Regions from separate parts of the Vibrio fortis genome, predicted to be linked through region 2. Evidence: riboswitches for the same ligand, from Rfam matches in the RefSeq annotation. Region 2 holds a riboswitch; the other holds the start of a gene.

What was found. A riboswitch is a leader RNA that binds a small molecule or an ion and turns the genes downstream of it on or off. The one in region 2 is predicted to bind thiamine pyrophosphate.
Region 1: linked by a shared signal. The riboswitch ahead of thiB (thiamine ABC transporter substrate binding subunit) and the one ahead of thiD (bifunctional hydroxymethylpyrimidine kinase/phosphomethylpyrimidine kinase) in region 2 are both predicted to bind thiamine pyrophosphate.

Annotation. Positions count from the first base shown of each region.
Region 1 is NZ_AP025487.1:2,880,198-2,883,302, forward strand. It holds gene thiP (thiamine/thiamine pyrophosphate ABC transporter permease ThiP) at 1-736, opposite strand, end outside; gene thiB (thiamine ABC transporter substrate binding subunit) at 807-1,799, opposite strand; TPP riboswitch at 1,852-1,971, opposite strand; gene OCV50_RS12720 (flavin prenyltransferase UbiX) at 2,015-2,638, opposite strand; gene mpl (UDP-N-acetylmuramate:L-alanyl-gamma-D-glutamyl-meso-diaminopimelate ligase) at 2,678-3,105, opposite strand, start outside.
Region 2 is NZ_AP025488.1:815,506-818,610, forward strand. It holds gene OCV50_RS18190 (MAPEG family protein) at 366-755, opposite strand; gene OCV50_RS18195 (hypothetical protein) at 846-1,292, shown strand; TPP riboswitch at 1,444-1,555, shown strand; gene thiD (bifunctional hydroxymethylpyrimidine kinase/phosphomethylpyrimidine kinase) at 1,661-2,521, shown strand; gene OCV50_RS18205 (ABC transporter ATP-binding protein) at 2,511-3,105, shown strand, end outside.

The DNA of each region.
Region 1 (3,105 bases), on a different replicon from region 2:
GCAGCATCTGCCAGATTGCTAACAGAGCCCCAGCTTGAAGATCAAAATCAAATTTAATCGCTTGATAGATAGCAAGCTCGATGGTTGTTGATTTAGGGCCACCACCCAGAGCCATCACAGTCGCGAAGCTAGTAAAGCAGAGCATAAATACCAAACCACACACATGAGGCAACTGCTGTTTAAGACGCGGCCATTCAACCCATTTAAATTTGTCCCAGTGACTCATTCCAAGGTGAGCACACAACTTGTGTTGCTCAACCGGAACCGTGTCCAGAGCTTGAAGTAGCAGCCGACTTGCATAGGGCAAATTGAAAAAGACATGCGCGAGCAAAATACCATTCAATCCATAGATGGAGAATGGCAGATCCAGTTCAACCGTTTGGAGCAGTTTAGCGAGCCAGCCACTGTTACCATAGATAGCTAAAAGACCAAAGACACCAACCAAAACAGGCAGAACTAAGGTTGATGCGAACAATCTTAGCAGCAGAGAACGCCCTGGAAATTGACGACGTGACAAGGCATGTGCGACTGGAATAGCAAAAACGACACTCAACAAAGTAGATAGCGTCGCTTGATAGAAACTGAACTTGGTAACGTGCCAGTAGTAAGGATCAGACCATACTTGACTGATATCAAGAGAAGGGGCATTGCTTAGCAATGCCCCTACCGATGAAACCACAAAGGCGGTAATGATCATCGCGACCCAAATACCCACCTTAGGTGTATTCTTTAACATAAAGGGTGATTGTCTCGATGTTTATCCTCTAAAATAGATAGAGGCTGAGTACCCAACACTGGGCACTTAATTAAAAAGTCAGGGCGTTTTGCCACTCACGAATCCACGGCTTACGCTTCTCTGCCACTTCCTCTGAGGTAAAGCTCAGAGATTTTTTAGGCATAGTTAGCTGATCAAATCCTTTCGGCAACTCCACACCTGTCACTGGGTACATCCAGTTACCGGTTGGCATCGCCGATTGGAATTCATCACTTAGAATGAATGCCATGAACTCATCCGCTAGCTTCTCATTATCACTGCCTTTCACTTTTGCTGCCACTTCAACTTGCGTGTAATGACCTTCAGCAAAATCTGCAGACGCGTACTTAGTGTCGCTCTCTGCAATGATGTGATAAGCCGGAGAAGTCGTGTATGAAAGCACCATATCTGACTCTCCCTCTAAAAACATAGAGTAAGCCTCAGACCAACCTTTAGTTACGGTCACGGTTTTCTTTGCTAGCTGTTTCCAAGCTTGCGTTGCATCATCGCCATAAACCGACTTCATCCAAAGCATCAAACCTTGGCCTGGAGTTGAGGTACGAGGATCTTGGTAAATCACTTTTAGATCATCACGCTGCTCAACCAACTCTTTCAAGCTCTTTGGTGGGTTTGATAACTTTTCTGTGTTGTAGATAAATGAGAAGTAACCGAAATCATAAGGAACAAAGGTGCTGTCGTCCCAGCCATTAGGTAGCACAACAGAAGAGGTATCAACGCTGTGTTCAGCAAGTAGGCCTGTTTTCTTCGCTTCCGCCATCAAGTTCTGGTCAAGACCAAGCACAACATCGGCTTTGCTGTTACCGCCTTCTAGGCGCAAGCGGTTAAGAATAGAAACCCCGTCCTCCAACGCAACAAAGTTGACGTCACAGCCACATTTTTCTTCAAACGCTTTTTCCACAGCTGGGCGTGGGCCCCAATCTGCAGCGAAGGAATCGTAAGTATAAACAGTTAACGTATTATCGGATGCTAATGCGGAAAAAGAAGCAGCTGTGGTTACAGCAAGAGTGGTTAATGCAAATTTCACTGGACGCTCTCCATGGTCTGAGCGGCACAGGCTTGAGGGAGGACAATGGAAAAGTACTGCCTAACTCAATTCCTACGCCAGCATTATCTGGTTCAGGTTTACGGGTCCCAAGTTGATACTTGATCTCAGCCGCCATTCATAATTTGAATGGTTAGCTCCCCGATGAGTGAGCAGAATTGTAATTGTATTTTAACCAATAAGCTACAAAGTTCGCCTTAATGGCGCTGATCGTAACCCCATCTTGGCACTAACCCCTGCTCTATGCCCAAGTGGTCAAGAATGCGAGCTACCATGAAATCTATGAGGTCATCGATCGACTTTGGCTGATGATAAAAGCCAGGAGCAGCAGGCATGATAGTCACGCCCATGGTCGAGAGTTTGTGCATATTCTCTAAGTGCAGAGTTGAGAATGGCGTCTCTCGAACGACGAGAAGCAGTTGACCGCGCTCTTTCATGACCACGTCTGCAGCGCGTTCAATTAAGTTATCTGACATACCGTGAGCAATCGACGCAACACTTCCTGCCGAGCAAGGGCAAACCACCATCTGCTTGGGAGCTGCGGACCCAGAAGCAACAGGAGAGAACCAATCGTCTTTGCCACACACTACTAAACGGTCAGGGTCGCAATCTAGATGTTTAACCAACGCTGCTTTAGCAGCATCCGGGCCTGAAGGCAGTTTGAGATCATGTTCGGTCGCAAGCACCACTCTAGCCGCCGACGAGATCAACAGGTAAACCTGATAATCAGCGGCGAGCAAGCACTCTAATAAGCGCAAACCATATGGGGCACCGGAAGCGCCAGTGAATGCGAGGGTAATCGCTTTACTCTGTTTCGTCATGATCTCTCGTACTTCTAAAATCGATTGGAACGCGTGTATTTAACCTTTGGCTGCCAATCCATCAAGCAATTTCTGATGAATGCCGCCAAAACCACCATTGCTCATCACCAAAATTTGATCGCCTGGTTGTGCTTGCTCAACAATGCTCTTCACGAAGGCATCGAGGTCATCACTGACTACTGCGGGTTGGTGGCAAGCATCTGCGACGTCTTGAACCGACCAATCAATGTTGTCTGGTTGAAACAAGAAGGTGCTGTCGGCTTGCTTTAACGAATCGGCAAGGGTTTCTTTGTGAACCCCTCGTTTCATCGTAGCAGAGCGAGGCTCTAACACAGCGATAATTTTATTGTTGCCGACCTTATTACGTAAACCACCCAAGGTTAGTTCAATTGCCGTTGGATGATGTGCAAAGTCGTCGTACACCGTTACCCCTGCCACTTCCCCTTTAAGCTCTAAACGGCGCTTAG
Region 2 (3,105 bases):
CCGTTGCCGATAGTTACGTGTCAAAACAACCAGGATTTATTCAGCGTGAATCTGGATTAGTGGATGGCGATACATGGCGCGTGATTGTGCATTGGGAATCGCTGGATGATGCGGATGCATCGATGGAAAGCTTTATGAGTGCTTCTGCTGCGCAAGGTTTCCTAGCTGGCGCAGATACATCAACCATGAAGATGCAGCGTTACGAAAACTAGCTGTAATAAACTAAAAAAGACCTTATATCCGTAACTGTCTGTAGTTATAGGATATAAGGTCTTTTTTGTGTCCAGCATGCCTAACACGCGAACGTAGGCTATTTTCGAGCTTATAGAGATCGTGATTTTTGAAATTAGTTTGGTGATCTTTGATTAACTCACCAAGCATTGTCCCATAATCAAAAACGAACAGCCTATCGCAAACGACCAAGAGATCGATCGCATAACCCCAATATTGACCAAATACAAAATGTGGTAAGCCACTCGAAAACCGATATGGAGAATTGCAAACAACTGCACGCTCTCGTTGACAGTGTCAGTTGCTATGGCGAGAAGTATCGCAGCTGAAAATACGATGAGAGACTCAAACGCATTTTGGTGCGCGGCAAGTGCACGAGCTCCAAATCCCTTCAATTTCGCCTGCTGGTCGCGCGGATGATTATTGTCGTAACCACCGAGTCGGCTCATAGCGACAGCAACCGGGACTTTCGCTAGGTAGGGAAGCAGAGCTGCGGCGATTAAACAGTAAATTAGCGTATTCAATGGATATCCTAAGATCTATTCGTTGGTCAATTTCCCTGATGATATCAGCCAGTGTTATATAATGTTAATTGGTATTGTTTAAAGGAGTAGATTATGAGACCAGTTAAGATTATTTCTTTAGTTAGCGTTCTAATGTGTGTTTCTCCAGTCGCCTTCTCGGAAAAACCAGAATGGGCGGGAAAAGGGAAACCAAACTTAGAAGAGATAAAGTCGTCCTCCGACATTGAAAAGGCTGAAAAGCAGATTGAGGACCGCGATGAAGAACTCGAAGAGTTAATCGAAGAGAAAAAGAAAAAAGCTAAGAAAGTTAAAAATAAAAAAGATAAGAAAAAGCTAGAGAATGAGATAGAAGATTTAGAGGTTGAACAAGAGGAAGTTGAGGATCTAAAAGAGAAACTAAAAGATAAGAAATCTGGGCTCGAAAAACAAAAAGAGAAGAAAGCAGAGCAAGTTCGCAAAGAGGAAGGCAAAGGCTCAGAGCAAGGCCAAGCCAAAAGAGAAGAGAACAGCCAAAAATGGTGGAAGTTCTGGGAATAGACACACACATAGACTTAATGAGTAAAACTAACGCTCCAAGATACTATCGCCAAAGCTGATGGTTTTATGCCCGAAAACGCTTTCGTTCACGCTTTGGTAAATAATAATCTGCAAAATTATTACCTCCCTCGTGATAGTGCTGTTAGTATGGCTGCAATAGTCGGGGGGCAACTACATCGTTTTGTATTTGCTGAGATCGAATTTCGAGACCCGTTGAACCTGATTCAGTTAGTACTGGCGTAGGGAACTATTGACACTAAAACCTATGCGGTACTTCGATTCGTTATGTCTATTTTTACGATCTCTGGTGCCTAATCTTCTTAGTTTTAGTGCGGTTCTCCTGCGTCTTTTCGATGGTAGGAGCGACCATGACCCAGCATTCCAGCACAAAAATCGACACTCAATCTATTCCTTCAGACACACCTATTGTATTAACCATTGCGGGTTCAGACAGTGGCGGCGGCGCAGGTATTCAAGCTGATATCAAAGCGATGTCTGCAACAGGCAGCTTTGCTTGTTCAGTGATCACTGCGATCACGTCTCAGAACACTCAGGGCGTTTCTGCTATTTTCCCCATTCCTCTCGATCATGTCTCTAGCCAGCTTGATGCTGTTTTCAATGATCTTAACGTTGCTGCAGTGAAAGTTGGGATGTTGGCCGATTCAAGCATCATCAAGGTGGTCGCGGACAAGGTTAAGCAGTTCCAACCGAAACATCTGGTTATTGACCCAGTAATGGTAGCGACCAGTGGCGATCTACTGCTTGAGCAGTCAGCCATCAGCACTTTGAAAGAAGAGCTGATTCCACTCGCTGACATCATCACCCCAAATTTGCCGGAAGGTGCGGCACTGACAGGAAAACCTGTTCCTGAAAGCGAAGCTGATATGCAAGACATGGTTGAAGAGCTTCGAGCATTAGGCGCGAAAGCGGTGTTGTTGAAAGGTGGGCATTTAGAGCAAGATGAAAACAGCAATGACCTACTGATTCTGCCTACAAGAACAACCCTCATCAGTGCAAAACGATTCCCAACCAAGAACACACACGGTACTGGCTGTACGCTCTCTTCGGCTATCGCGTCTTACCTTGCTCAAGGTAATGACCTTACTCAAGCCGTTGAGTTAGGTAAGCGCTATATCTCTGAGGCGATCGCGCATGCCGATCAATTGGACGTAGGTCAAGGTCACGGTCCAGTGAATCATTTTTACGCAGGCCATGCGGATGTGCGATAAGCCTCTTGGCGTTGAGTTGACCAACGCCAGCATTCGCTACCTCGATAACGAACGATCGACACTGCAAGGTCTTAACTTGTCGGTTGCGGCAGCGCAATGGACGGTATTGCTTGGACGAAGCGGTTGCGGAAAGACCACAATTCTTCGTTATCTAGCTGGTTTACTGAGTCACAATATCGAGTGGCAGGGTGGGTTACACACCAGTGACGGTGAGCCATTGGAAGGTCGAATCGCGTATATGGCACAACAAGACCTTTTGTTGCCTTGGTTGTCGGTGATTGACAATGTTTGCCTCAGTCAACGCTTCTCAGGAAAAGGTTGGCGAGGTATGGAGAGCATTTCACAAAGCAGTGAACAGATTCAGCAGCGCGCAATGTCGTTGCTTGAATCCGTTGGGCTTGCTGAATACGCTCACGCTATGCCGCAACAATTGTCCGGTGGTATGCGTCAGCGAGTGGCATTGGCGCGTACGCTGATGCAAGACAAACCAATCGTGTTGATGGATGAACCGTTTTCAGCGTTAGATGCGGTCACAAGGCATAAACTGCAAACGTTAGCAGCCCATCTGCTTCAAGATAAGACCG